Regions from separate parts of the Paenibacillus sp. FSL R5-0527 genome, predicted to be linked through region 3. Evidence: predicted binding sites of a transcription regulator. Region 3 holds the regulator's gene; each other region holds the start of a gene.
What was found. The regulator Rex, encoded in region 3, represses fermentation and respiration genes when NADH is low (regulators of the CRP and FNR family bind a similar motif). The targets are predictions, from matches to a motif close to TTGTGAAATATTTCACAA.
Positions count from the first base shown of each region.

Region 1: the regulator Rex is predicted to act here: its motif matches at 5,505-5,522, upstream of fucO (lactaldehyde reductase).
Region 2: the regulator Rex is predicted to act here: its motif matches at 5,168-5,185, upstream of adhE (bifunctional acetaldehyde-CoA/alcohol dehydrogenase).
Region 4: the regulator Rex is predicted to act here: its motif matches at 5,202-5,219, upstream of NYE69_RS07500 (FAD:protein FMN transferase).

Region 1 is NZ_JBBOYI010000001.1:7,106,141-7,113,848, forward strand. Features, by position in the region: gene NYE69_RS32160 (extracellular solute-binding protein) at 47-1,330, opposite strand; gene NYE69_RS32165 (ROK family transcriptional regulator) at 1,503-2,636, opposite strand; gene NYE69_RS32170 (hypothetical protein) at 2,975-3,169, opposite strand; gene NYE69_RS32175 (SRPBCC domain-containing protein) at 4,010-4,528, opposite strand; gene NYE69_RS32180 (ArsR/SmtB family transcription factor) at 4,542-4,853, opposite strand; gene fucO (lactaldehyde reductase) at 5,540-6,691, shown strand; gene NYE69_RS32190 (HNH endonuclease) at 7,574-7,708, shown strand, end outside.
Region 2 is NZ_JBBOYI010000001.1:5,288,441-5,296,148, reverse strand. Features, by position in the region: gene nirB (nitrite reductase large subunit NirB) at 210-2,648, shown strand; gene nirD (nitrite reductase small subunit NirD) at 2,686-3,033, shown strand; gene NYE69_RS23460 (formate/nitrite transporter family protein) at 3,120-3,929, shown strand; gene NYE69_RS23455 (Crp/Fnr family transcriptional regulator) at 4,279-4,995, opposite strand; gene adhE (bifunctional acetaldehyde-CoA/alcohol dehydrogenase) at 5,337-7,708, shown strand, end outside.
Region 3 is NZ_JBBOYI010000001.1:5,075,457-5,083,164, reverse strand. Features, by position in the region: gene dinG (ATP-dependent DNA helicase DinG) at 1-1,306, shown strand, start outside; gene NYE69_RS22415 (redox-sensing transcriptional repressor Rex) at 1,319-1,975, shown strand; gene NYE69_RS22410 (amidohydrolase) at 1,965-3,263, shown strand; gene NYE69_RS22405 (cell wall elongation regulator TseB-like domain-containing protein) at 3,672-4,157, shown strand; gene NYE69_RS22400 (hypothetical protein) at 4,739-5,272, shown strand; gene NYE69_RS22395 (AAA family ATPase) at 5,265-6,770, shown strand; gene NYE69_RS22390 (3-hydroxyacyl-CoA dehydrogenase family protein) at 6,906-7,708, shown strand, end outside.
Region 4 is NZ_JBBOYI010000001.1:1,680,164-1,687,871, reverse strand. Features, by position in the region: gene NYE69_RS07530 (peptidase U32 family protein) at 1-854, opposite strand, end outside; gene NYE69_RS07525 (energy-coupling factor transporter transmembrane component T family protein) at 973-1,773, opposite strand; gene NYE69_RS33655 (ATP-binding cassette domain-containing protein) at 1,775-3,196, opposite strand; gene NYE69_RS07515 (ATP-binding cassette domain-containing protein) at 3,172-4,017, opposite strand; gene NYE69_RS07510 (Gx transporter family protein) at 4,083-4,631, opposite strand; gene NYE69_RS07505 (NusG domain II-containing protein) at 4,615-5,007, opposite strand; gene NYE69_RS07500 (FAD:protein FMN transferase) at 5,284-6,402, shown strand; gene NYE69_RS07495 (glycosyltransferase family 2 protein) at 7,392-7,708, opposite strand, start outside.

The DNA of each region.
Region 1 (7,708 bases), 2.0 Mb from region 3:
GAGACTCCGCAGGTTTGATGGGAAGTCCCGCCGGAGCGGGACCCGTTTAATTGCCGTTGGCCGCAAGCTGTTCCGTCGATGCCGCCAGCTCATCAAGCGCGGTCTTCGCATCCTTTTGACCGGTTAATACCGCCTGGAGAACAATCTGCATATTTTTGGAAAATTCATTGTAGGAATCCAGCGACGGGCGGGAAATCACCTGCTCCAGCTGTTTCTCCATATCCTTCAGTGCCGTAAAGTTCTGATTGAGATCGGCGTCGCTGTAGAGCTCTTTCCAAATCGGCAGAGAGCCGGCTGCGAGCGATTGCTGTTTTTGGACTTCCTTGCTGCCCAGGTATTCGATAAACTTCCAAGCGGCGTCTTCATGTTCCGATTGCGGAGTAATCGCCAGGTACATCGACCCGGTAGCCGCCGTATGCGGGGCTCCCTCGGCCGCCGGAACCATCCCCACCTTCACCTTGCCTTTGACTTTGGAATCGCTGCCGTTCAATTCGCCCCAGTAAAAGGACCATCCGGCAACAAACGCCGTTTTCCCGTTTTTAAAAGCATCCAGCACTTGACGGTCGTTGTAGTTGATCGACGCCTTGTCGATCACTCCGTTTTTCATGGAATCGGCCATGAACGTAAGCGCCTGAACTCCCTTCTCGTCATTGAACGCCGGCTTACCCGCCTCATCCATGAACTTTCCTCCGAAGGAGCCGAGGAATTCGGCAAAGTAAGCAACGAGGCCTTCATTGGCGCTCCATCCCCATGCGCTGGCCGGACCGGGGGTTATTCCTTTTTCCTGCAGAGCTTTCGACATCGAGGCGAACTCGTCCCAAGTCACCGGCGGATGATCGAAACCGGCCTTCTTTAACAGTTCTTCGTTATAGTAAAAGAACACGACATCGTTAAACATCGGTACGCCATAGATCTCTTCGCCCAGGCTGGCGATTTGCAGGCTCGCCGGCAGGATGCCTTGCTTCATCTCGTCGGTGTAGCGGCCGGTCACCGGAAGAATGAATCCGGCGTTGGCATACTCGGAGGTCCAGATTTCATCGACGTCCACAATGTCGTAAGCCGCGTCGCCGCTGGCATTGAAGGAGGCCAACTCCTTATCGTGCAACTGATCGTACGCTACATGATCCAGAACGACCTCGATGTCCGGGTTTTTCGCATTGAACTCCTCCACCGCTTTTTCCCGGAAGCCCGCAAAGTCATCGCTCGACAAAACGCGGATCGTTTGAACGCCGCCGTCATTGGCGCCGCTTGCCGGTTTTCCGCCGGAACACCCGGCGAGCAGGGACGGAATTAGCACAAGGGACATGATACCGAGTAATGACTTTTTCATGAAATAACCCCCATTGATATGTTAGTTTGTTCTAAGTACAAACAAATTGAAAGCGGCGCGGCTCTTCATTTCAGAGCCTCTTGCTGACTGAACCTGAATTTTTTTAAGACCATAGAAACTACCGCTATATGTGTTCTGGCTTCCTTGAAAGTACGTCGATAAAAGCTTTTTCTTATAGATCCTCCGCATCCTGCAGCTGCTGGAATACGTAAGCGACTGCTCCCAATCCGCCCGCATCCCTGCCCAGGCGGGCCAGCTTAATCTCCGTGCGGATCGGCGTGAGTTCGGACACCTGCTGGCGGATATCCTCAATCACGGCGGACATGGAGCCGGATACGCCCCCGCCGATAATCACTCTCTGCGGATTCAGCAAGCTCGCGATATTCGCGATGGTGATGGACAAATATTGCACAAATTCGTTAATAACACGAGCCGCCTCAGGCTCTCCCCGGGTGTAGCGCACAAAAAGTTCTTCGGGAGATACCCCGCTTTTCTCCAGAGCGAATGCCGAAATTTGCTGCTCGAACGCTCCCGTCTGTCCGGGACGGTTCCGTCTGTTTTGGGCCAGGTCCTCCCGATCGATAAAACAGTTGATTTCCCCCGCCGAGTAACGATGGCCTTCGATTAATTCGCCGTTGGCGATAATAGCGCCGCCCACTCCGCTTCCAATAGCTATGAAGAACATATTGTCCGTTAACCCCTCGCTGCCCAGCCATCTTTCGCCTAATGCGGCAAAATTGACATCGTTGTTGACATATACCGGAAACGGAAAATAGGTTTTCGCCTTCTCAATCAGATTGATGTTGCCCCAGTTCAAAGCGGGCACGTCGAGGAGAACCCCTTCCCTGCTGTCCACAATCCCCGGAAGCCCGATCCCCATGCCGAGGATACGATCTTTTTCAATCCCGGATTTTTGAATAAACGATTGAACCAGATCCAAAGTCTCTTCTACGGTAGCTGTTGTTTTGCATTCTTCCTTATGCTCGATCTCACCATCAAGGTCGGTCAGTACGATCAGGGTTCGAGTCCGCCCGATATCGACGCCGATGCCGTATCCCGATTTAGGATTAAAGCCCAGTTCGATTCCCCTGCGGCCCCCATCCTTGGTAGAGTCGCCCAACCCCGTCTCCACAACAAACTTTTTCTTGATCAGCTCATTGACGATGGAGGTGACCGTGGATCGGCTTAAGCCCAATTTCTTGGCTATTAAAGCTCTGCTGATTTTTTTCTCGCTTCGGATCATTTCCAGAACCAAGTTCCGGTTGATCTTCTTGATCAGATCCAAACTTCCGGTTCGATTATACAACCTCTCCCCTCCTTCATTCAGTTTCGTCGGAGAACAAACAAACTAAAATTTAAAGCAATTATAACATGTCGAAATTTACTGTCAATAGTGTAAGCGATGTCATTTTAAAAATATGTTATGAAAACTGACAAATTTGTTCTAAATGATATGAAAAAGAACAGAAAAATAGATAAAAGTAACACATTATGTATAACTAAACTAACATAACATTGCGAAAACAATCAATCCCTCATCCCTCTTCGATAACAAAAAAACCGCTTCACCGGACAAACGTCCGATCAAGCGGAATCGGGATAACAAGTTCAGGTACAAAACTTCTTTTTTGGCAGCTTCACTTTTTAGTGGAACCACCATTTGCGCCGCGGATGTTGCTGAGGTTCTCCTTCGCTGTAGATCCGATGGCCGGGTTCGGGAGTATGCAGGAAACGTTCGGTGCCGAATTCGATTTTGCGGTATTCCGACTCTCCGTCGATTTCCAGCCGTCCTTGAATTTGGTGTACGGCGATTTGCATCTCAAGGAATCCTTCAACCATCTTAAGTCACCCTCCTAAATTGATGAGCTTTACTTTGACAATCATGGCCTTCCGACGTTGTGAGCGATGCTTTGATTTACGCCTTCATTATAGCAAATCAACGATTTTTTTAGCACCGATAAACATTGGTTATCAGGGTCTTCAGCGCCCCAGTTCACAAAACTTCCAAAACTTGTCTTTCCTAGAAAAACGACTGTCTGCACGGGGAGAATTCTGAATTTTTGCGTAAAAAAACGTACGCCCCTTTAAGGGACGCCCTTGTCCAAGACTTATTCAATGACTTTACAAACTCAACTTAATAATCAGCGCTTGACAGGGAAGGCCGGTAACCGATCGTGGCAAGAAATATTGGCAGATCCATATCCGCTGTCCGGACGCTTTGCATGATTATCCCGTTTGATCCGGAAGCAGAGAGGAAGATAAATTCAGGAGAAGAAAATAGGTTTGGGAGCAGCAGACATGTTCGAGATCGTTAGTTCGAGATCATTAGTTCGAGATCATTAGTTCCAGATCGTTAGACAGGTTAGTGAGAAGGAGGTTTGGAGAAGTGAAGCAGACCTGACGGAAGGAATGGGGCACGACATCGTGAAAAATGAAAGGCCCGTGATTAGCCCCTACCCCCCCCCCCTTAACAAGAGGGATAATCGTGCAAAGCAGCATGCAGGGATACCAAGACACGAAACGCTATAGACAGCCCAGCCACCTCAGAGCCAAAGTCATAATTTATTTGTCAAGCATTGATCTCGGTTTTGAGCCACTTTACATTGTTTATTATCGAGTTAGTTAAGCGGGTGACGTTATGCTTTAATCAGCCGATTTTCAGCTGGGTTGTGGCCTTCATTACGTACGGATGCCCAGCTTTTCCGCGTAGGCCTCGTGCAGTTCCTGCCAACCGTATTTGAGCGCTTCTTCCCCGACCATCGAGGGCATTTGTTCGCCGACCAGCGTTCCGGCCAAACCATCCAGGCAAAGATGCCAACCCGCCGCGTAGGAAGGCGCTTGTTTGCGCTCCGCAAACCGATGCCGCAGCACCAGGGTCGTCTTGTCTTGATTAAAGCCGGACAGCTCCCAACGCAGGATGTCTGTACCCCAGCGGAGCACAAGCAGATGCGGAGCGTTAACCTCCAGCACGTCTCCTTCCGTCTCTTCCTCCACGGGCGCATTGATCATCTTCAGCCGTACGGGTCCCACTTCGGTCAAATCCTTTTCTGCTGAAAACGGTCCCCATTTGGTGATTTGATCGGCCCGGGTCAGCGCGTCCCAAGCTTTTTCCGGCGGATGATTCAATACCCGTTCCAGTACAAGCACCCAGTCCTCCTGCTCTTGCATAAGCTTTGGATTCTCAATCGGCGATCTCATGTTCCGTTTCCTCCTAATCTTTTTTCTGCTGGTCCAAAAAATTCTCCAAGGCGTCAACATGCTGATTCCACTTCTTGCGATAGGCTTTCAGCCATTCGTCGATCTCTACCAGCGGCTCGGCTTCCAGCGAATAGATGTGCTGCTGGGACTTGATCCGGACCTTGACCAGACCGCTTTGGCGCAGCGTCCGCAAATGCTTGGATACCAAGGGCTGCGACAGCCCCAACGCCTGGGCCAGATCCGTTACGTTGGATTCCGACTGGAGCAGCAGGTCCAAAATCCGCCGGCGGGAAGGCTCGGCAATGACGGCAAAGGTATCCGGCAAACTTATCGCCCCCTTCCTTTATCATTAACATAACCCAATAGTTATATAACTTCAAGTTCATATATGGAGAAAAGAAGAATTTTCTGTTGAGAGGAGTATTTTTACGTCAAAAACTGGAATTTTTAAATTGACTTTATGTGGGACACTTCAGTAAAATTTATTTGTGTGGGACAGAAAGAGAGGTGAGTACACTGAGTCCACGAACAGGTCGGCCAAAGGCAGAAAACCCCAAGAAATACAATATCAAAGCTCGTCTCAATGAAGAGATGTACAGCGCTGTGACCGATTATTGTACCAAGCACAATCTCACTGTAACTGACGCGATCCGGCTGGGGCTGAAACTGCTTTTGTCCGAAGAAGAAAAATAAAAGCGGTCTATTTGTGCTTATGAAAGGAAAGTATCAGGACACATATAAGTTAAGGAGATGATCTCTTATGACAAAGGTGCTGCTTCGCAACGAAGAATAGAAGCTGATAAGGGATTTGAACGTATTACTGGTATCAAAGTCCGCTCTTAATGGAGCGGATTTTTTATGTCCAAAAATTCAAATAAAAACCACAAATTAATGTTGTTTTATGTTGATTTTCCAACAAATCATATTTATGATGGAGTCAGATAGCGCAAGGCTTGAAAGTTCTATGCACTTGTTCAAGTGAACAGTTTCACAAAAAGGGAGGGTTTGGCCATGAGCCAACGTATGATTTTGAACGAAACCTCGTATTTCGGGGCCGGGGCGATTGCCGATATCGTCAATGAAGTGAAGCAGCGCCGTTTTGTTAAGGCATTGATCGTAACCGACAAGGAGCTTGTGAAGCATAATGTCGTGTCCAAAATAACCGGTCTGCTTGACCTCCACCAGTTGCCTTATTCCGTATTTGATGAAACGGTAGCGAATCCTACCATTGAAGTCGTGCAACAAGGATTGGCCGCCTTTAAAGCGGCCGGGGCCGATTATATCATCGCGATTGGCGGCGGATCGCCGATGGATACGGCCAAAGCGATCGGCATCATCAGCAACAATCCGGAATACGCCGACGTTCGCAGTTTGGAAGGAGCGGTGGCGACGGCCCACAAATCGGTGCCGATCATCGCCGTTCCGACAACGGCCGGGACAGCGGCGGAGGTCACGATTAACTATGTGATCACGGATACGCAAAACAAACGGAAATTTGTCTGTGTTGATCCCCATGACATTCCCGTCGTCGCCATCGTCGACCCGGATATGATGAGCTCCATGCCCAAAGGACTCACCGCCGCCACCGGCATGGACGCTCTAACCCATGCGATCGAAGGATACATTACCAAAGCAGCCTGGGAATTGACCGATGCGCTGCATCTAAAAGCGGTGGAAATTATCGCCCGGTCCCTGCGCGGTGCCGTAAACAATGACCCGCAAGGCCGCGAAGGAATGGCACTGGGGCAGTATATCGCCGGCATGGGCTTTTCTAATGTGGGCCTGGGGCTGGTACACGGGATGGCCCATCCGTTGGGAGCTTTTTACGATACGCCGCATGGGGTGGCCAACGCTATTTTGCTCCCGTCCATTATGGCCTACAACGCCGATTACACCGGGGAAAAATACCGCGACATCGCCAAAGCGATGGGCGTGCCGGGAACCGAACAAATGAGCATCCAGGAAGCGCGCAGCGCCGCGGTTGCCGCTGTTCGCCAGCTGTCGGAGGACGTCGGCATCCCGTCCTGTCTCCGTGAAGTCGGTGTGCGGGAAGAGGACATCCCCGCCCTCGCCCGCTCCGCGTTCGAAGATGTATGTACGGGCGGCAATCCGCGGGAAACGTCGGTGGCCGAGATTGAGGAGTTGTATCGGGCGATTTTTTAGGTTGCTAAATCTCACAGGTTAATACGCAGGGGAGCTCACAGCCATAGAACGGCTGCAGGCTCCCCTTAAAAATTTTCTCGAACGTGTGAATTTCAGTTAAGTTGTGGTACAATGAAAGTACTTTTAAAGGCTTTAAAAGTCTTTATTATTAAGGAGCCGTGCTTGCAGGGCACGGCCCCGGGCAATAGCCGCTTTTAAGGGCGGCAGACTTTTAATGGCATACCGACACAAATAGACCGGTTCCTTTGCCTAGGGCGGTCTATTTGCGTTTATGGAAAGAAAGTATCAGAACAAATTCAAGTACGAGTTCAAAAAGTCAGGTTTTCAGGACCAAGAAGGTTGGATGAAGTTAGGGACTGAGTAGCGGAGCGTAGACAGATCTACGTGAGCAACGGAAGGCCCGGCTGAATTCAAGAATCGACGTCGAATCCGCTTCATGAACGACTTCGTCATGGAAAGATGATTTTTTGAACAACCTCTTAAAGTCGCAAATAAAATCATTAGCGTTAATGCTTGATAAACTTCCACTCTGGCATCCCTCCCTTCTATGAGAGGTAGCCGACCGCCCTTGCAAGCCTATTCTATTCTATTGCTTACTTCGTATTATATCACTCTTGTAAAAGTATGGAATTTGATGTCACAGTGAACGCCCGAACTTTCGTTGTCATACTACAAATCTTTACTCTGCAAATATACCTTCGATAATGATCCCCTTCATCCAAGGCATAGGCCATAGCCCCTTCCTTTTTAATCCTCATATACTAGAAATATTCAATTGATCAGCCTTCGCTCTGATAGAAAAGTCATTTTCACGAGGGTGTTAATTATGAGGTAATTAAAGTAAAGTACCAGGTTCGGAAGGAAGTTGGGTGGTATTATTTTATGAATTGGACCGAGTTTGCGGAAACCAGTTGCCCTGTTTTTACCACTTGTATCTTTTGTGGACAAACCAAACCAACCAAGGAATTTGTTCGCAAAGTAAAAAACGGCAGAAAATTTAAAAGAGCCTTGTATTGT
Region 2 (7,708 bases), 210 kb from region 3:
AATCCGCAGTTCTCTTAGATAAGAGGCTGCGGATTTTTCAATAGGTATGCAAAAAAAAATGTGACAATTAAATGTGATAACTTTCACAATTAATGTGAATGAAATCACAAACTATTCATAATTTTAAATGTATACTTTTGGCATAAGGGATTGCAGGTAATCAACTAATAATTCGGAACAGTCTTATTCTGAAAGGGGCTTGGATGAGGATGGCTACAGCGAAAGAGAAACTGGTCGTGATCGGTAACGGAATGGCGGGCATCAGCACCGTTGAACAAATATTGAAACTAACTTCCAAATTCGAAATAACGGTGTTTGGCAGCGAGCCGCATCCCAACTATAACCGGATCATGCTTTCCTATGTGCTCGAAGGCAGCAAAACGATAGACGATATTATTCTGAACGATTTGAACTGGTATCGCGATAACGGGATTACGCTGCATACCGGAACGGCGGTGGCCCGGATCGACAAGGAGACGAAGGAGGTTGTCACGGAGGACGGCCAGCGCGTGCCTTACGATAAGGTGCTGATCGCTACCGGGTCGACTTCGTTTATCCTGCCGATTCCCGGCAGCGATAAGGAGGGCGTGGTCGGCTTCCGCGACATCTCGGACTGCGAGCAAATGATCCAGGCGGCCAAGACTTGCCGCAAAGCGGCGGTCATCGGCGGAGGCCTGCTCGGACTGGAGGCGGCCAAAGGGCTCGTTCAGCTCGGCATGGACGTGACGGTCGTGCATTTAATGGAAGATTTGATGGAGCGCCAGCTGGATCATCAGGCGGCGGGGATGCTGAAAGCGGAACTGGAGCGCCAGGGCATCAAATTTAAAATGGGCGCGCAGACGACCGAGCTGCTTGGCGGTTCGCGGGTAAGCGGGCTGCGGTTCGCCGACGGCACGGAACTGGAAGCGGAGTTCGTCGTCATGGCGGTCGGCATCAAGCCGAACGTTGCGGTGGCCAAAGCGAGCGGCATCGAAGTGAACCGCGGGATCGTCGTCAACGACTATTTGCAAACATCGCTGGAGGGCGTTTATTCCGTCGGCGAATGTACGGAGCACCGTGGCGTCTGCTACGGACTGGTCGCTCCGCTGTTTGAGCAGGGCATGGTACTGGCGAAGCATATCAGCGGCGTGGAAACCGCGCCTTACGCCGGTTCGGTCGTTTCGACCAAGCTGAAGATTTCCGGGGTTGACGTTTTTTCGACCGGCGAATTTATCGATGGTCCGGAACATACGGTGATTTGCAGCAAAGACGAATGGAAGCGGACCTACAAAAAAATTCTGCTGAAAGACAACGTTTTTGTCGGCGCGGTGCTGTTTGGCGACATTAACGATTCGGCCGAGCTGCAGAAGCTGATCAAGCAGAAGGCGGAGATGACGGACGAACTGTACGCCTCGCTGATGGGCACGGGCTGCTGCGGCGGCGGAGGAGCCAAGAAAGCTTCGGTGGAAACGATGGCGGACGACGAAATCGTCTGCGGCTGCAATGGGGTAACCAAAGGCACGATCGTCGACGCGATTACCAATCAGGGATTGACGACCGTCGACGAGATCAAAGCCTGCACCGGGGCAACCCGCTCCTGCGGAGGCTGCAAGCCGGTGGTTGAGCAAATTTTGCAATACGTGCTGGGAGACGGGTTTCAGTCGGCGGCGAAACAGGGCATCTGCGGCTGCACGACGCTGAGCCGCGATGAAATCGTGGCGGAGATCAAGGCGAAAGGGCTGCAGACGACCAAAGAAGTGATGAACGTGCTTGGCTGGAGCCAGCCTGAAGGCTGCTCGAAATGCCGCCCGGCCATCAACTATTATCTCGGCATGCTGTACCCGGACACGCACGAGGACGAAAAAGAATCGCGGTTCGTCAACGAGCGGATGAGCGCCAACATCCAAAAGGACGGGACCTATACGGTTGTTCCGCGGATGTACGGCGGCGTGACGACGCCGGAGGATCTGAAGAAAATCGCCGACGTATCGCTGAAATACGATGTGAAAGTCGTCAAGGTCACCGGCGGCCAGCGGCTGGACTTGATCGGCGTGAAAAAAGAAGATCTGCCGAAAGTGTGGGCTGAGCTCGACATGCCGTCGGGGTACGCCTACGCCAAATCGCTCCGCACGGTGAAAACCTGCGTCGGTTCGCAGTTCTGCCGGTTCGGCACCCAGGATTCGATGGGCATGGGCGCGCGGCTTGAACGGAAATTCGAACGGCTCGACTTTCCGGCCAAATTCAAGATGGCGGTAAACGGCTGCCCGCGCAACTGCGCCGAATCGTGCACGAAGGATATCGGGATCGTCGGCAACGACGGCGGATGGGAGATCTTTATCGGCGGCAACGGGGGGATCAAGGCCCGGCTTGCGGATTCGCTGTGCAAGGTGAAGACCGACGAGGAACTGATCGAGCTGTGCGCAGCCATCATGCAGTATTACCGCGAGACCGGCAATTATCTGGAAAGAACGTCGGAGTGGGTTGAACGGATGGGGCTGGACAATATCCGCGCGGCGGTAGTGGAAGATGCGGAAAACCGCAAAGCGCTGGTGGAGCGTATTGAGTTCGCCTTGGAGCAGGTTACGGATCCGTGGAAGAAGATGCTGAACGACGAAGAAACCCGCGGCAAGCTGTTCCACAGCCTGGAAATGAGCAAACAGGCGAACTAAAGCCGTTAGACGGATGACAGGAAAGGGGAAGAGGAGCATGAACAAGGACATGAGTAAAGAGGCATTTTTCCCGGTTGGGCATGTGGAGCAGTTTCTGCCCCAGATCGGGCGCGTGGTGGAAGCGGGAGGCCGCGAACTGGCGGTGTTCCGCCTATCCGACGGACGCATTTTCGCCGCCCTGAATCAAAACCCGCATCCGAAAGGAGGGCCGCTGGCCGAAGGCATCGTGTCCGGGCATTACCTTTACGATCCGCTGTACGATTGGAAAATCGATCTGACGACAGGCCTTGTCCAGGCCCCGGACAGCGGGCAGGTGCCGATGTTCCCGGTCAAGGTGGAGGACGGACAGGTGTGGATCGCCGCCAGCGCCTTGCAGGAGGTATAGGTTAGAGCGAAATAAGCGCGGTGTGCAAGGAGAGGGACGCCGCGCTTATTTTTAAATCGAGGGATCGACAGAGGGAGGAAGCGGCGATGTATACGCCAAATGTGGAAACCATCGTAGAAACGGCAGTCAAGAAAAAAGAAAAAATGAACGAAAGCCTTCCGAGGTATATCGTTTCGGCCATGCTTGCCGGCGCTTATGTAGGGCTCGGCATCATTCTCATTTTCAGCATCGGCGCGCCGCTGGCGGCGGCGAAATCGCCGTACCAGACGATGCTGATGGGGATGTCCTTTGGGCTCGCCCTGACGCTGGTCGTTTTTGCCGGTTCGGAGCTGTTTACCGGGAACAATATGTTTTTTACGGCGAGCACGCTGGCGAGGCGAACAACGGTAGGCGATACGGCGAAAAACTGGACGATCGTGTTTCTCGGCAACCTGGCGGGGGCGGTTGTGCTTTGTTTGCTAATCGTCGGCAGCGGGCTGTTCAAAACGGCGGCGCCGGAGCATCTTATTTTTGCCTCTGCCGCGAAGAAGATGGGTGCTCCGGTCACTGAACTGTTTTTTCGCGGCATTTTGTGTAACTGGCTCGTTTGCCTCGCTTTATGGATGGCCAACCGCTCCAAGGAAGATATCGCCAAGCTGGTGCTGATTTGGTGGTGTCTGTACGCCTTTATCGCCAGCGGCTACGAGCACAGCGTGGCCAATATGACGCTGCTCAGTTTGTCGCTGCTTTTGCCGAACCACCCCGACACGATTACGCTCGCGGGCTGGCTTCACAATATGATTCCGGTGACGCTGGGCAATATTATCGGCGGCGGGGTATTTGTGGGCATGGCGTATTGGTTCATATCCCCGGTGCGCAAAAAGGCGAAACAAGCGGAAGATGGAAAGGCAGCATAAAAACGGCTCATCCCGAGCCGTTTTTTTCATTATATTTATCAAAATATTTATCAAATTTCCGGCGGGGTTAGAGGCCGCTAAGACTAACGGACCCATATGACGAAATTTCCCTCGAAGCGGCTCGGGTGAGCTGCTTTAGAGCGAACTAGAGTCGTATGGGTCCGTTGCTGGGGCTGGGAAATACCCGGGAAAGGGGGAGGGGGGCTCGAAGTAACCGAAGAGGGAATGGGTATGGGGGGCATACCCATTCCCTCCCGCGCTTCCAACGTATGGGTTTAAAACCGTCCCGGTCATTCGGGGCGGTTTCGCAAAGAAAGGCAGGCGCATATAGACTGACGCAAGCGGCATGTCAGATCCGGCAAATTTCGTTCGGGCACAGCTCGCAGTGGCAAATATCCTGCAGCATGACCATATCCTTAATGACGATCATGCCGTTTTCGTATTCGAGCGCATCCTTTTTGCGCAGGTCGCTGAGCATCCGGTTGACGCTTTCGCGCGTAGCCCCGATCATATTGGACAAGTCGGTATGGGTGATTTTTTTGTTGATCAGAATCGTGTCCCCATGCTGCTCGCCATACGTGTTGCTCAGGCGGATCAGCGTCGAGCAAAGGGCCCCCGGCTTGCCGTACATCATCAAATCGCGGAACTTCGTCTGCGTCAGGCGATGGTGGATGCCCATCCATTTCATGAAGTCGATCGCAAAATCGCAGTGCTGGCAAATCATAATTTCAAGATCTTTCTGATCGATTACGCCGATTTCGCAATCCTCAATCACCTCGGCCGTGAAGCTGTGCTTGGTGCTGAAGAACGGATCGGCCTGGCCGACCATATCGCCGCGTCCGTACATATACAGAATGAGTTCTTTACCCTCGTCGGTCGATTTGGTCAGTTTGACGCGTCCGCGTTTGATGTAAAACAGTTTATCGGAAAAATCACCTTCCCAGAACAAATGCGTCCCCTCGGGATATGCTTTATCTTTCATTGTAACGAGAAGGCGGTTGAAGTTTTGTTCTGTGAAGCAGCTCGTGTTACCGCGGGGCAGGGTGGCGTTTACGATTTCACTCATCATGGATTTCCCCTTTATATTTCTGATTTTTATGAAATTTTTAATTAATTATATAACGATTATTGCAAAATTTGGGGGCTCGGAAGGCCGAAAAAGTGTCGAAATTCTAACATTGTGACTAAATTCACGAAATTTGTTTGCTAAACGAAATAATTTCAGAACTTTTTCAACTTTGTGAAAAAATTCACTATACAAAATCAAATTCCTATGCTATGATCAAAACATAAAGAGAAGCAATACATCTTTTAAGGATGAACTTGCAAGTGAAAAATTTCACGAACTTATGATTCGCCTATCTACACTGCAGGTTTGTCCTTACCGAACTTAGGAGGATGAGAGAAATGGCCGTAAAGAATGAAGCGACAACAAAAGCCCAGCCCACCCCGGAAGCTTACATCCAAACCTTGATCGACAAAGCGAAAAAGGCTTCCGAAGCGTTCATGAGCATGACGCAGGAGCAGATCGACGCAATCGTGCAGGCGATGGCCCTGGCGGGGCTCGACAAGCACATGCATCTGGCGAAAATGGCGGTGGAAGAAACCGGGCGCGGGGTCTACGAGGACAAAATCATTAAAAACATGTTCGCCACGGAGTACATTTACCACAGCATCAAGTACGACAAAACGGTAGGCGTTATCGAGGACAACGATTTTGACAGCTTCCAAAAAATCGCCGAGCCTGTCGGCATCATCATGGGGATTACTCCGGTGACGAACCCGACGTCGACCACGATTTTCAAATCGCTGATTGCGATAAAAACACGCAACCCGATCATCTTCGGCTTCCATCCGTCCGCTCAGAACTGCAGCGCGGAAGCCGCTAAAATATTGCTGGAGGCCGCGGTGAAGCACGGCGCGCCCGCCGACTGCATCCAGTGGATCGAAAATCCGTCCATGGACCGCACGAACGCTTTGATGAATCACCCGGATGTGGCCTGCATTCTCGCTACCGGCGGTTCCGCGATGGTAAAAGCGGCTTACAGCTGCGGCAAACCGGCCCTTGGCGTCGGCCCCGGCAACGTGCCTTGCTTCATTGAGAAGAGTGCGAATCTCGATCAAGCCGTCAACGACCTGATTCTTTCCAAAACGTTCGACAACGGCATGATTTGCGCTTCCGAACAAGCGGTCATTATTGAGGAACCCGTGTTCGACCAGGTGAAAAAGAAAATGATCGCCAACGGCTGCTATTTCGTAAACAAAGATGAAGCGGCAAAACTGACGGCGGGCGCGATCATCGCCGATAAATGCGCGGTAAACCCGGCGATCGTTGGACAACCGGCCACGAAGATCGCGGAAATGTGCGGTATCGACGTGCCGGCCGGAACGAAAATTCTCGTCGCCGAAATCGAAGGCGTCGGACCGAAATTCCCGCTTTCCGCGGAGAAGCTTAGCCCGGTGCTCGCTTGCTATAAAGTGAAAAACGCCGAGCAGGGCATCGAACGGGCCTTGGAAGTCGTGCAGTTCGGCGGCATGGGCCACTCCTCGGTCATTCATTCGAACAACCAGGAAGTTATCCAGAAGTTCTCGGACCGGATGCCGACCTGCCGGATTTTGGTGAACCAGCCTTCCTCGCAAGGCGGCATCGGCGACATTTACAACTCGAACCTGCCTTCGCTGACGCTGGGCTGCGGGTCTTACGGACGCAACTCGACTTCGTCGAACGTCACGGCCGTCAATCTGATCAACGTGAAAAGGGTGAACCGTCGTACCGTGAATATGCAGTGGTTTAAAGTGCCGAGCAAAATTTATTTCGAGAAGAATTCGACGCAATATTTGGCGAAAATGCCGGACATCTCCCGCGTCATGATCGTCACCGACCCGATGATGGTGAAGCTGGGTTACGTGGAAAGAGTCGAGCATTATCTCCGCCAACGCCAAACGCCGGTGGCGATCGAAGTGTTCGCGGACGTCGAACCGGATCCGTCGACAACGACGGTGGAACGCGGTCAGGAGATGATGGCGAAGTTCCAGCCGGACTGTATTATTGCCCTCGGCGGCGGGTCGGCGATGGACGCGGCGAAAGGGATGTGGCTGTTCTACGAATATCCGGATGAAGATTTCTTTAACCTGAAGCAAAAATTCATGGATATCCGCAAACGCCTTTACAAATATCCGCGGCTCGGACAAAAAGCGAAATTTGTGGCCATTCCGACGACCTCGGGAACGGGCTCGGAAGTAACGTCGTTCGCCGTCATCACGGACAAAATCAAAGGCAATACGAAGTATCCTTTGGCCGATTACGAACTGACGCCGGACGTGGCGATCATCGACCCGGTATTCGTGTACAGCCTGCCGAAAACCGCCGTGGCCGACACGGGCATGGACGTTCTGACGCATGCGATCGAAGCTTACGTATCCGTCATGGCCAACGATTACACGGACGGACTGTGCATTAAAGCGATCCAGCTCGTCTTCCAGTACCTTGAAAAATCGGCGCTGACCGGCGACGAACTGGCCCGCGAGAAAATGCACAACGCTTCGACGATCGCGGGGATGGCGTTCTCCAACGCGTTCCTCGGCATCAACCACAGCTTGGCCCATAAATGGGGCGGCGAATTCCATACGGCGCATGGCCGGACCAACGCGATTCTGATGCCGCACGTCATCCGTTACAACGCCAAGAAGCCGACGAAATTTGCCGCTTGGCCGAAATACACGCATTTCGTCGCCGACGAACGTTATGCGGAAATCGCCCGCATCTTGGGGCTGCCGGC
Region 3 (7,708 bases):
CCGGGTCATCGACGAAATGTACCCGACGCTGATCGATGTGAAGGAAAGCTGGGACAAGCTCAGCGAGCTGCTGTTTGCCCTGATGCCGGAACGGAGCGACGCCGCGCCCGGCGATCCGGGCCAATTCGTTTACCGCCTGCTTCCGCTAAAGAAACCGCAGGAATGGGATAAGCTGTCGGCGCTGGAGAACCAGATTTACGTTGCGCTAGGGGACGTGCTCCGCAAAGGCGACCGGATGCTGGCGCAAATCCGGGAAGAGCAGGAGGATTACGGTTCCGAAAGCCTCCTGACCGACATCAACGGGTTATTCAAGGATTTGGCCAACGAGCGGGAGGCCCTGCGTTTCTTCATGAAGCTGGAGAGCGAGGAGACGGTGTACTGGATGGAAGCGAACGGGAATTTCCGCAGCCGCTCCCTGCAGATGTATGCCGTTCCGATCGACGTTAGCGCGCAATTGAAGGAATACTTTTTCGACAGAAAAAAAAGCGTGGTGATGACCTCGGCGACGCTGTCGGTCGACAAGTCGTTCCAGTATATGATCGAACAGCTGGGACTGACGGAAGCGGCCGGGGAAGGACGGCTGAACACGGCGATGCTGCCGTCGCCGTTTGATTACCGCAGCCAGGCTCTGCTCGTCATCCCGCGCGATTTTCCGAGCGTGAAGGGGAGCGTGGGCGACGACCATTTCGTCAGCACGCTGGTGCGTTCGCTCGCCGATACCGCGGTTGCGACGCAAGGCCGTATGCTGGTGCTGTTCACATCGTACCGGATGCTGCGGCAGGTTTACGAGCCGTTGAAGGAGCTATTGTCGGCGCAAGGAATCACGGTCATCGGCCAGGGGATGGACAGCGGCAGCCGCAGCAAGCTGACCCGGCGCTTTCAGGGCCAGGCGGCGTCAGTGCTGCTGGGGACGAGCAGCTTCTGGGAAGGCGTGGACATTCCGGGCGAAGCGTTGACGAGCCTGGCGATCGTCCGCCTGCCCTTCCAGCCTCCCAACCATCCGCTGGTGGAAGCGAAAAGCGAACGGCTGCAGAAGGAGAAGAAAAATCCTTTCATGAAACTGTCCGTGCCCCAGGCGGTCATCCGCTTCAAGCAGGGATTCGGCAGGCTCGTCCGCTCCTCGCAGGACCGGGGGATCGTGGTTGTTTACGATACCCGCATCTTGGAGTCTTACTACGGGAAATACTTTTTATATTCACTGCCCGGGCCGAAGATGGAGCATATGCCGCTCACTCAGATGGTTCCGCGCATATCGGAATGGTTAAATCCGGGAGACGAAAACGTCTCTAAGTCCGCGTCAGAATAGGGGGATAAACGTATGAAATCCGAAAAAATTTCCGATGCCGTCGTCCGCCGGCTGCCGGTGTATTTGCGGTTCCTCAACGAGCTGAGCCGGCGCGAAGTGCCTACGGTGTCCTCGCAGGAGCTCGGCCAGAAGCTGGACCTCAACCCGGCCCAGATCCGCAAGGATCTGGCCTACTTCGGCGATTTCGGGCGAAAGGGCATCGGCTACGATGTCGCGTATTTGATCGAGAAAATCCAGCAAATCCTCAACTTGGACCAGCAGATCAACGTTGCGCTGGTCGGCGCCGGTAATTTGGGGCAGGCGCTTTCGAATTACAACGCTTATTTGAAAGACAACATGAAAATCGTGGCGGTGTTCGACGCCTCTCCGGCCAAGATCGGCACGCAAATCAACAACATCACGATCCAGCCGATCGAAGAGCTGACGGAAACGGTGCGGGAGAAAAATGTCCGGATCGGGATCATTACCGTCCCGGATTACGAAGCGCAGCGCGTGGCGGATCAATTGGTGGCGGCGGGAATCGGGGCCATTCTGAACTTCGCTCCGACGATTTTGAAGGTGCCTCCGGAAGTCCGCATCCATGCCGCCGATTTCACGACCGATTTGCTCAGTCTGGCTTATTACTTGAATGACGGAAGCGGAAAGGAACAACCTGCCCATGAGTCGTAAATGGTTAATCAAGAACGGAACCTTTGTCGTGTTCGAACAAGATCGTTCCATTGTACAGGGCTATATGCTCGTTGAGGGCGACACGATTTCCTATATCGGCGAGCAGCTTCCTGAAGGGGCGGAAGACGCGGAAACCTTCGACGGAAAAGGGCTGCTGTTCATGCCGGGGCTGATCAACACGCACGGCCACGCGGCGATGTCGCTGCTGCGCGGATACGGCGACGACATGGTGCTGCAGACCTGGCTTCAGGAAAAAATGTGGCCGATGGAAGCCAAGTTCACCGCCGGCGATGTGTACGCCGGGACGGCGTTGTCCGTGCTGGAGATGCTGAAAGGCGGAACGACCACGTTCCTGGACATGTACGACCATATGGATGAAGTGGCCAAAGTGGTTCAGGAGTCGGGCATCCGCGCCGTGCTGATGCGCGGCGTCATCGGGTTGTGCCCGCCGGACGTGCAGCAGCAGAAGCTGAACGAAGCGATCGCGTTTGCGAAAAATTGGCACGGCCGGGCGGACGGCCGAATCACGGCGATGATTTCGCCGCACGGGCCGTACACCTGTCCGCCGGAATTTTTCGAGAAATTCGTACAAGCGGCTCATGATCTGGATCTGCCGATGCATACGCATATGTCGGAGACGCGGGCGGAAGTGGAGCAAAACGTGAACGATTACGGAGTCAGACCCGTTCAGCATTTGCTGAACCTCGGGATGTTCTCCCGTCCGTCGCTGCTTGCTCACGCCGTGCATTTGACCGATGAGGAGATCGATATTTTGGCGGCCCATAACGTGGCGGTGTCGCACAATCCCGGCAGCAACCTGAAGCTGGCCAGCGGCGTGGCGCGGGTGCCGGCACTGCTTGGCAAAGGCGTGGTCGTTTCGCTTGGAACGGACGGCGCCGCCAGCAACAACAACCTCGATATGCTCGAGGAGGTCCGCCTCGCCGCATTGATCCACAAAGGCGTTTCCGGCGATCCTACCGCCGTTCCGGCGCTGGAGGCCCTCAAAATGGGCACGGAATACGGGGCGAAGTCGGTGTACTTGGCGAATACGGGGAAACTCGCGGCCGGCATGAAGGCGGATTTTATCGCGCTGAATACGGAACAGGCCCATTTCGTGCCGAAGACGGATTACGTTTCCCATGTCGTCTATTCGGCCGGCTCCAAAGATGTAGAGCATGTGTGGGTTAACGGCGAGCAGGTGGTCAAACACGGGGCTTGCCTCACCCTCGACGAGGAGCGTATCCGGCGCGAGGCGCAAGCGGCCTTCGAAGGGCTGCTGGCCCGGTAGGGGCCTGGAGGCTTGGCACTGATTGCTTGCTGCTTTTTGAATGGCGCGTGCGGTTGCAGCTGCGGCCGTGGCCGTGGACGTAAACGTGAACGTGTCATGTTCGTGGCTGCACCTGTGGCTGTGCCTGTAATTACGGCGATTTAGCGGTAAAAAAGGGCGTTATTTTCGGATTTGAAGAGGTTTCCGCCGCAATAAGGGACTTTTTTGTCGCTATTTCCCGGCATTGGCCGTGATATTGACGATATCGCCCGTCCTCGGGGAAAATAAGAACTAAAATAGCCGTTATTTTAACGATGCGGAGGAAAAACGGCCGAATAACGACCGGAATTAACGTTATTTTTCTGCGACTGTGCGAATGTGCGCGAATGTAGGTTTAGACGACTGGCTACAGGGGAAAGGAAGAGAAGGTTGAGAAAGAGAACCAAGTGGCTCCTGCTTTCGCTGCTGATTTTAGTGATCGTGCTTTTTGCCCTTCACCGTTTTTATATCTACGTTCTTCAGGATACCTGGGCAAGCGAAAATGCAGTGATTGAGCAGGCGAAACAGGAGACGGACCTGGTCCAGGGCGATAAAGTGTGGAAATCGGTGTGGGACGATGTGTGCTGGGTGGTCCATGGCAAAGACGGGTCAGGCCGGGAGATGATGGTATGGCTCCGGGAAGGTCATGAACCCGTGGTGCGGCTGCTCTCGGAAGGTGTGTCGGAGACCCGGGTGCGGACGATCATTAACGAAAGCCTGCCCGGGATCACTATCGTCAGGCTGGTGCCCGGCATCTACAATGAACGGCTGGTGTGGCAGCTGTTTTATAAACAAAAGGATCACCACTACTACCGTTTTTACGATTTTGGCACCGGTGAGGCGTTGAACGATGTATTTACGCTTCCGAACCGCTGATCCGCCATGAAGTGAACCGAATAGGAGATTTGAAGCATACGGTTTCTATGTTCAGCAATTTGGACGTGGAGGCCGTTTTTTTGCAATATAGCAACCCCAATCAAACGCGGCTGGCTTAATTTAAAGTGGAAAGTTGAAACGGATTCGGAGAATACGTGCTAAAACAATACAATAAGGAGAGGTACCGGCTGTACAATCCAAGTCAGCTTTCTACGGCGCTTTCCGAACAAATCAGATTATTCCGCCAAGGTATCGCCTGTCCTAAGCTTTTTACATACCAAGACCAAATCATGCTGGAGTCCGAGTGTGGGGAGAAGTTCGTGGCCATGCAATATTGCAAGAAATGATTTGGCTCGCCGACCATCTGGGCGAGTTGCCGCTTCTGCTTGAGAATATGTAGCAGTCTACCCATTTAAAATTTAAAATATAGCCATACTTTTTTTCGATATTTGATAGATCATGTGATATACTCTTATTTGTGGATTTGATATACGAAATGATATATCAAAATAATATATCCGACTAAGCGACGGTTCTTGAAAAAGCAACCACTTCAGAAATATAGATAAGGGGGACATCACGTGAAACTGCGTATTGGACCAGTTGTGTCGAGTGTTGTCATTTCCGCCGTATTGCTGTTTGGCGGATGGTTCATATATCGGCAGTGGGCGATTGAGCGTCCGCTGGAAAATATCGTAAAAACTTATGACGGCGTAAACGATGTACAGTTGGACATTAAGCCGAACGAACTTGCCGTGAAGCTGGACCTCGCACCCGGGACGGATCTCGGCGATCTGGTGCGGAAAATCGAACAGGACGGAAAACGGCAAATCGGCGGACGGACGTTGAAGCTGGACGTGAAAGACCATTCTTCGCCGGTTCTGGACGAGCTGTGGCAGAAAGCGCTGTTCAGCGTGGCGCAGGCGATGGAGACGAAGAAATATACGGAAATTACGTCCGCGCTGGAGCAAATGGAGCAGGCGAATTCCAAAGTGACGGCCAAGGCGGAGATGGATGAGGACAATGTTTACATTACGCTGACGGACGGACAAGCCAGCAAGTTTATCATTTTGCCGCGGACTCCACAGCGATTGGGGGCATGGCCGAATGCGTAAATGGATGGTGGAGGCGGCCATAGGGTTTATTCCGGTGCTGCTATTGTTCCTGGCGATCGTTGGCTATAACGTCGTACCGCTCGTGATTTTGTTTGTTTTGTTCGGCGTGCTGTTTGCGGCGATCAACATGCGCGGGGGCGGAATAGCGATCGGGGCGGCTCAGGAGCGGAAGCGCCGGCAGAGCGGCCCGGACAAGCTGACGTTTGAGGAAATCGGCGGCCAGGAGAGCGCCAAGCAGGAATTGCGCGAAGCGCTCGATTTTATGGTGCGCCACGAGGAAATCAGCAAATTCGGGATCCGGCCGATCAAGGGGATTTTGCTGACCGGACCTCCCGGAACCGGTAAAACGCTGCTGGCGAAAGCCGCCGCCCAGCACACCAACGCGGTGTTCGTGGCGGCTTCGGGCTCGGAATTTGTGGAGATGTACGTCGGCGTAGGCGCGAGCCGCATCCGCGAGTTGTTTAAGGAAGCGAAGGCGCGCGCGGCCAAAGAAAACAAGGAGAACGCGGTCATTTTCATCGATGAGATCGAGGTGATCGGCGGCAAACGGGAAGGCGGGCAGCAGCGCGAATACGATCAGACGCTGAACCAGCTGCTGACCGAAATGGACGGAATTTATTCGTCGGACACGCCGCGCATTCTCCTGATCGCCGCGACCAACCGCAAGGAAATGCTGGACGGCGCATTGCTCCGGCCGGGGCGTTTCGACCGTCATATTCAGGTCGATCTTCCCGACAAAAAGGGCCGGCTCCACATTTTGGAGCTGCATGGGAAGAACAAGCCGCTGCACGAAAGCGTCAGCCTGGAGAAGGTGGCCGAGGAATCGTTCGGGTTCTCGGGGGCGCAGCTCGAAAGCGTCATGAACGAGGCGGCCATCTACGCGATGCGCGAAGAGGCGGCCGAGATCATGCAGCCCCATCTGTCGATGGCGATCGATAAGGTGATGATGGGCGAGAAGACGGACCGCCAGGCGAACGAGGAAGAGAAGCGCCGGGTGGCGATTCATGAGCTTGGCCACGCGATCGCCGCCGAGGTCGTAGCTCCGGGCAGCGTGAATCAAGTGGCGCTTAGCCCGCGCGGAAGGGCGCTCGGCTATGTGCGGCATAATCCGCAGGACGAAAAGTATCTGTACACCAAAGACTATCTCGAAGGGCAAATCATGGTTGCGCTGGCCGGTGCGGCCGCGGAAGAAATTTATTACGGCGGGCGCAGCACGGGCTCGAGCAACGACTTTGAGCAGGCGCTGAAAATCGTTCATACGATGATGACCTCCGGGCTGACTTCACTTGGCATCGTGAATATGGAAATGGTAACGACGGAGGTTTTGATGCATGAAAATGCGCGGATATTGGATGAGCTGGCCGCTAGAACGAAAGAAATGCTGCTCCGGCATTCGGCAGTATTCGACAAATCTCTCGAAATTTTATTAATAGAAGAGCGCCTTTCGGGCGAGCAATTCCGTTGTCAATTTCGTGACAGCGTGCATTTACCGGCATAAAACATGATGCCGGTTATTTTTTTTACTTTTTCGTCATGCTAAGATATTATTATATGTTGGGTGTAAAAGATGTATTATTCGACATCTGGGGAACAATATTATGCAGAGATCATGAAAGGATGGAGCGAGAGGACCATGAATTACAAAAAAATAGGCGTCATCGGCGGCGGTACGATGGGGCAAGGCATCAGCGAAATGCTTGCGGGCAAAGGGCTCGATGTGCTGCTGGTGGAGGAAACGACCGAAAAATTGAACCATGCTTACAGCATGATTGAGACGAGTCTCGATAAGCAACTCGAAAAATGGGCGATTACGCAGGCCGAGAAAAAGCTGATTTTATCCCGGATCCACAAAGTGACTCATTTCGCCGAACTCGGCACCTGCGATATGGTCATCGAGACCATTTCGGAAGATGTGAACGCCAAAAAAGAAGTTTTCAAGCAGTTGGATCAGGTTTGCCCAAGCCATATCATTTTGGCGAGCAATACGTCGACCCTCAGCTTGACGGAAATCGCCGGTTCCACGAAATATCCGGAACGGGTGATTGGCATGCACTTTATTTATCCCGTTGCCAAAATCGATCTGGTTGAAATTATCCGCGGCTTGAAAACTTCGGATTCCACATTCGAAGAAACGAAACGCTTTGTGGAGGAAGTTGTGGAGAAGCACGGCATTATGGTATATGAATCCCCGGGCTTCGTTACATCCCGGATTATTTGCGTTATGATCAACGAAGCGCTGCACGTGCTTGGCGAAGGCGTCGCCTCCGCGGAAGAAATCGACAAAGCCATGCACATGGGGTACCAATTCCAATACGGGCCGCTGGAAATGGCCGACCGCTTCGGCCTGGATTCGGTGCTGGCCGCGCTGGAACGGATGTTCCGCGAATTCGGCGAACTGAAATACCGTCCATCCTTTGTGCTGAAGAAAATGGTTCG
Region 4 (7,708 bases), 3.4 Mb from region 3:
TCCGTGTCGCGGCTGCGTTCAAAGCCGACCGGGTCGGCGATGTAGCGGTCGATGGCGTCGCCGTAGGCGCCCACCAGCATCAGAACGAAATCGGCGTCGCGCATGCGGCCTTCGATTTTAAAGGAGGTGATGCCGCCGTGGATCAGTTCCGGGATATGCTCGTACATGAACATGTCTTTCACGGCCAAAGGGTATTCCGCGGGATACACGTAGCCGTCTTTTTTAACGCGGTAATCCCAGCGGCACGGCTTCATGCATTTGCCCCGGTTGCTGCTCATGCCGAATACCATCGAGCTGAAGTAGCAGTTCGCGCCATGCACCGAGCACATGTCCCCATGCACGAAATATTCCAGCTCCATTCCGGTCGCCTGCTGCAAATAACGGGTGGCCGCAAGATCCATTTCGCGGGACGTGACGACCCGGGTTACCCCCATTTCCTGCAAAGCCCGGACCATCTCCACATTGTGCACGTTCATCATGACCGAAGAATGGACATCGATTCCAAGCCCCATCTCCTTAATCAGCGCCAGGAGGGCAAAATCCTGTACGATAATGGCATCGGGACCCGCGTTCTCCAGAAAACGCAAGTACGCCCGCGCCTCGTCCAGCTCGCTTTCGTTCAGCAGATTGTTGACCGTGACGTACACTTTTTTGCCGCGTTCATGAGCCATCCGCACCGCCTCGGTAATTTCCTCCAGGCTGAAATTGTAGCCTTTGCGCATCAGGCGCATATTGAGGCTGGGGCCCCCAAAATAAACCGCGTCGCAACCTGCGTCGATCACCTTTTTGAAAATTTCGAACGTTCCCGCCGGTGCCAACAATTCGACTTCTCTTCCGTTAAAATAACGCGCCACCGCGTCCTCCCCCTCATCCCTGTATAAGTTAAAACTACTCCCGCCTTTCTTAAGTCCAACTAGAGTAATTTTTCGGCTATCCAATACACTGCATGGTTATCTCTAATGGATATGGCATTTACAAAAAGTGGCAGCCAATAACAACAGCGGCCAAAAGCATGTAGGATACCACGAACCACGTATCCAGGCTCTTCCACGTCAGCAGGTGGTATTCCGTGCGCGGCGCGCCAACGACGAACCCCCGGGCCTCCATCGACAGCACCAGCTCCTCCGCCCGGCGAAACGCGCTGACCGTGACCGGCACGAGCAGCGACACGAGCAGCCGCCCTTTCTCTTTCCAGGGCAGCTCTTTCAGGTCCGCGCCGCGGGCCGCCTGCGCCTTGAGAATTTTGTGCGTTTCATCGAGAATCGTCGGGATGAACCGCAGCGCAATGCTCATCATCAGCGTGAGCCGCTCGGATCTTATGCCGATGCGCCCAAGCGGCTTCAGCACGCCGCTTACGCCTTGGTTCAGCAGGCCCGGCGTCGTGGTAAACGTCAACAGCGCGGTAAAAGAAACCAGCAGCCCCATCCGGGCGGCCGCCATCAACCCGCTGCTAACCCCGCCCGCATACAGCGTCCAGGAGCCGGCGCGCCACAACTCCGCTCCTTCATGCACCGTCATACATTGAACAACAAAGATGAACGCCATTAGCGTCCAAAGCGGCTTCGCCGCCTTGACGTAATATTTGAGCGGTATTTTTGTCGCCAGCATGTATGCGGCGGAAAACGCCGCCGCCGCGCCAAGCGCCGCCCACGAGCCAACGGCCACGATGGCCACGAGGTACAGCAGCATCCCGGTCAGCTTGGCCCGGGGATCAACGCCGTGCACCCACGAGCCGGTGTCGATGCAGCGTCCGAACAGCAGTTTGTTCCGCATGTCATCCGCCCCCCTCTCTCGCCGCGCCGCGGACTGCAAACGCCAGCTTTTCCGGGCCTGGCCGCCCAACCGCGTTTGGCTGAACCACCTTTTCTTCCGGGAGCGGCTTGGCTTTGACAGCTTCCGGCCCCACTTCCGGCTCTACCTCTAGGGCAGCCGCGTCCGGAACCGGACGCTGGCTCTCCGTATCCGGCACAGCAGCCGGCGCCGCGTCATTGCCCGCCATGGTGCTAGGCAACGCGCCCTTCCCAGGCACCACCGGGGACGCTGCGGCATTGCCTCCCACGGCGGAGGGCGACGCGCCCAACTCCGGCTCCACCGGGGACGCAGCGGCATTACCCACCACAGCGGAAAGCGCCGCGCCCTTCCCAGGCACCACCGGGGACGCAGCGACATTGCCCACCACGACGGAGGGCGACGCGCCCAACTCCGGCTTCACCGGGGACGCTTCGGCATTGGCCACCACGGCCGAAAGCGCCGCGCCCTTCTCAGACATCACCGGAGACGCAGCGGCGTTCTCCGGCGCGGCTCCCGCCGCATCCATCACCGCGCCCCCCGCCAGCTCTGTTCGCGGCAGCAGCCGCGCCAGCCGCTCGGCCAGCGCTTCCGCCGTCAGGCAGGGCTCCTCCGCCTCCAGCCCAAACCGGGCGCTCACCGCCCTCCAACAGTGGATGCTGTCGGGCAGCTTCAGCCCTTCCGCCTCCAGTCTCGCGGCTTCCCGCACCAATTCGCCCGGCGTGCCTTGAAACGAAACCCGCCCCTCCTTCATGACGATCCACCGCTCCGCGTACGGAAGCATTTCCTCCATACGATGGGTGACGACGATCACCGTCTTGCCTTGCTCCCGGTGCAGCCGGGCCAGCATCCCGGCCAGTTCGGCCCGGCTTTGCGGATCAAGCGTCGCCGTCGGCTCATCGAGCGCAATGACGTCCGGCTCCATCGCCAGCACCGCGGCGATCGCCACTTTGCGCATCTGCCCGCCGCTCAGATGAAACGGGTTGCGCGCCAGGAACGAATCGTCCAGCCCGACCAGTTTCAGCGCCCGGCTGGCCCGTTCCCTGGCTTCGGCCGCCGGGCAGCCGAAATTTAGCGGCCCGAAGCACAGATCCTTCTCTACCGTATCTTCAAACAGCTGCTGCTCCGGGAATTGGAACACCAGCCCTACCCTGCGCCGCAGTTCCCGCAGCCCGGACGCCTTTTCCCCGGCTTGCAGCGTAACGTCCAGCACCCGGGCTTTTCCTCCCGTCGGTTTTAGCAGCCCGTTGAAAAGCTGCATCAGCGTCGACTTCCCCGAACCGGAAGCGCCGGCGATCGCCGCGAAGGCCCCGCGCGCCACACGCAGGGTTACATCCTCAAGCGCGCTGTGCCGCCATAGGCTGCGATCGTCGTACGCAAAGCTTACTTGCCCGAAATCAATGGCCATAACCAGGATGCCTCCTCTTTGCCGCCCCGCGCCAAGTCTTCCGAGACGGAAATCCCCCGCCGCTCCAGCTCCCGCCTCAGCTTCATCCGGAAAGGGAGAATCAGGCGGCAGGAGCCGAGCAGCGCCTCGTCCCGGAACAAATCCTCCGGCGGAAGATCGGCGGCGACCGCCCCTCCGCCAAGCACGATCGCCCGGTCGGAGGCCAAAATTTCTTCGGCGTCATGAGTGATCGATACCATCGTATACTGTCCGCTCTCCCGCATTTCCCGCAGGATGCCGAGCAGTTCCCCCCTTGCCTTCTCATCGAGCATGGACGAGGCCTCGTCAAAAATAACGATGTCCGGCTCCATCGCCAGAATCGCAGCGACGGCCACCCGCTGTTTCTGCCCTCCGGACAATTCCGCAGGGTGTTTGCTCAGCAGATGGCCGATCCGCAGCTTTTCCGCATATGACCGGACGCGGCGCCGCATTTCCTCTCGGGGCAGGCACCGCCCTTCCAAACCGAAGGCGATGTCCTCCTCCACGGTCGCGCCGATAAACTGATTGTCCGGGTTCTGAAAAACCATGCCAATGCGCGGCCGCAGGACATGCACCGTCTCCCGGTTCAGCGGCACGCCTCCTATAAGGATGACGCCGGCGTTTGCGGCCAGCAAACCGCCGAGCAGTTTGGCCAGCGTTGATTTGCCGCAGCCGTTGGCGCCAACCAGGGATACCCAGCCGCCCCAAGGGATGTTTAAGCTTACATCGCCAAGCACCGGACTTGCCGGGTCATAAGCGAAAGAGACCTGATGCACCTCATAAGCGAATCCGTTTTTCTCCAATTTCTCTCCGCTCCCTTCTCCTTTGATCCGGCACGCAGACCGGCAGACTTAGGGCAGGCCAAACGTTATTCCGGCACAAAACCGCTGAACAGCTCCAGCTTCGACAGGGACGGAATCAGATACTTGACCGCGATCCCGACGGCTATGCCGGTGAGCACGCCCATAAGCAGCAGCATCGGTAAATAATAGTAGATTTTCGTCGTGTGAAAATAGAGGGAGGCCGCAGTCAGTTGCCCGATATTGTGGGCGATCCCTCCGACCGTGCTGATGCCGATCAGGCTAAGCCGCTTCCGTCCGATAAGGAGCAGAAACCACATCGCCGCAAAGCTGAACAAAGCCCCCATGATGCTGAACAAAAAGCTGGAAAACGAACCGAAAATAAACGCCGTGAGCAGCGTTTTAAGCAGCACCATCATGAACGCGTCCCGGGTTCTGAGGAAATACAGGCACGTCAGCACCATAATGTTGGCGAGGCCCAGCTTGGCGCCCGGAACGCCCATATTGACGGGAATGATGGATTCCACCAGGCTGAGCACGACCGCCACCGCGGCAAAAATCGCCACGATCACCGTTCTTTTTAAGATCAGATTGGATGTTTCATTTAACGACGGCATCCAGATCGCCCCCTTCCCCGGCGTTCACAACTTCAACCATCAGCTTGTGCGGCAGGCAGACGATCGTTCCGCCGTTGCGGTCGATGAACCCGAAAGTCAGGCACAATTTGTCCGGACAGTCGGCGTCGATCATTTCAATGCCGTAATCGTGGATTTTCAGCAGGTTGTAGCCGTGTTCGGTTTTGATTTCCACGGTTTGTTCTTCCTTAGTCAGCTCCACGGTTTTATACAGCTTCCCGCCAACCGTAATGTTGGCCACGCGCTCGCCATTTTTGTGAACTTTTTCACTTGAATCTCCGCCAAGCCACCTTGGCACGAGAAAAGCCAGTGCGATGACCACGACCAATCCGATCAACAGGATATCTCCGCGCTTCATGGCAAACTCCCCAAACTTCCTTATTTTTTGATTATATAAATCTTAGATGAACCCATTATACATGCTGCCCTCCGTCTTCAAATGTGACAAATGTCTCTTCCCTGCCCTTGCCTCCCGCATTTCACAAAATCATCACTTGGTCATACATTTTATGGAATTTGCCGGTTGAATTAGTGTGAAAAAGATCAGCGACATTGTGAAAAATATCACTTTTACGGCATGTTGGTATTTGCTACACTCAAGGCGACATAACCGGACCGAAAGAAGGCTGCGATCATGAAAAAGAACAAGACGCCCATTCTGCTATTCACCCTCGTTTTGCTGGCCGCGCTGCTCGGCGGCTGCGGCGGCGCAGGCAGCGCGGCCGGAGGCGCGGCTGGCGGAGCAGGCCGCACTGCCGGCGGCTCTGCAGGCGCGGAACCGGCGCAAGCCAACGCAGTCCAGCCGAAATCGCAGACGTATTTTATATTCGACACGGTAGTGACCGTACGGATCTACGACGAGCGGGCCGCCGAGCAAAATTTCAAAGACCTGGATGCCCTGCTCAAAGAAATCGACAGCCGTATCAGCCGCACGGACAGCAGCAGCGAAATCTATAAAGTGAACGCAAACTCCGGCATCGTCCCGGTCAAGGTGTCAACCGAGACGTTTAACCTTGTGGCGAAAGCGCTCGATTACGCCAAGCGGACGGACGGCAGGTTTGACCCCGCCATCGGCAACCTGGTTAGCCTGTGGAACATCGGCCATGAAGGCGCCCATGTCCCGCCGGAGGAAGAAATCGCTGAGGCGAAACGCTTGACCGATTACCGCAAAATTGAGCTGAACGAGGCGGCGCAGGAAATTTATCTTCAAGAAAAAGGCATGTCCATCGACCTTGGTTCGATCGGCAAAGGGTACGCGGCGGACCGGATCTACGACTATTTGGCGAATCAAGGCTTTCACAGCGCGATCATCGATCTTGGCGGCAACGTCTACGCGATGGGCGCAAAGCCGAACGACGACGAATGGAACATCGGCATCCAAGATCCGGGCAAAGAGCGCGGGAACTCAATCGGCACTATTCGGGTGAATGATAAAACGATTGTAACCTCCGGCATTTATGAGCGGTTTTTTATCGAAAACGGCAAGCTGTACCAGCATATTCTTGACCCTACAACCGGTTATCCGGTGGACAACGGGATCAGCAGCGTGACGATTGTGACCGATAAATCCGCGGACGCCGACGCCCTCTCCACGACCCTGTTCGTGCTGGGGATCGACAAGGGCCTGGAATTCATCGAAAACACGCCGAATACGGAGGCCCTGTTCATAACTAAAGATAAAAAGCTGTATGCGACCTCCGGCTTCAAACAACTGCTTCATAAAACGAACGACAGCTACACGTTTGCCAATTAATTAGTACCGCGGCGGCCTTTGCTTCTAAGAAAAACAACGCCTGCCGGAAACAAAACTTCCCAAGTACAAGCGTCTAGGACGATGAGTTGCAAAACGTACAACTGAATTTCAACGGAGAAGCGGGTTAACACGTTTTAATTGCATTTCATACAACTAAACCCAAACCTTTGCGCAAGTTTTCCGAATAGTGCAGGTTTAATTGCATGATTTGCATTTTAACAAGCGCCCCGCTCCATTTTCCGGTCAATAACTGTATCTTTTGCAACTATTCGGCGGTAATTACGCAGATTTCTATAAGACTCCCTTCTCCGGTACCATCTTCCGGTAGCGAGGTCATTTGTGGTGTGAGGGGGACACTACTCTAACGGACACCAGCGGCCTTATCCGCCTATTTCCCGGGTATTTCCCAGCCAAACGGACCCACCTGACCCTATTTCACTCTAAATCAGTTCATCTAGGCCGATTTGAGGTAAATAAAGGCATTTGTGTCCGTTACATTTTGCAAACCTCCGTTTTTCCGCAGGTAGCGGCTCTGGTGTCCCTTAGCCCTCAGATTCCTCTCCCCCTCCCCTCTCTACCTGCACATCGTCTTCTACCCGCCGGAAATATAAAAAGCCCCCGGCTCTAATGAACAAACGGGGGGCCTTATCGGTTCTATTGCATTTTCTTCAAACTTGAGTTATAATTACTCATTAGATTGTTACTACCCGTATCGCAGTTCCTCAAAAGATTATAACTCTCCTTATACCTTCCGGTATGAAATTCCTATTTTAATGACCCAATAAAGTAAGAATTTAGTGTTTTTCTGATTCACACTGGCGCGGTCATCGGAGCCGCAAGGACAAATGAGAGGTAGGGCATTTGTTGTTTTGGAAACCGTTGTTGGTTGTAGTCGAAGAAGGAACGCCCGCTTAAGTCTTCAAGTGTACATGGAGACCGGGGTAAACAATAACCATAAACCGGAGTCGGCTGTTGCCGACGCCGGTTTTTTAATACGGAATACGCGAGATGCAGCGGGAAAATGCCAGATTCAACAGCTGCTGATCGTAAACCCGATATTTCCGGTTCTGCTCCAGCACCCAGCGGGCAAAACCGAACGCCCGGGCATATTGATGCTGGTCGGCGGCATTGATCTGAAAATACATGAGCTCCTGCATAATCCGGTCTTCCTCATGGGACAGCTGCAAGCCCAACTGCGAAAATTGCCGCTGCCGGACTCTCCGAGCGGAATCGTCCTGGATGGCTTTATGCACATGGGATACTTGTCCGGTATGCATACGGTAATACAGCAGGTTCATCGGGATAT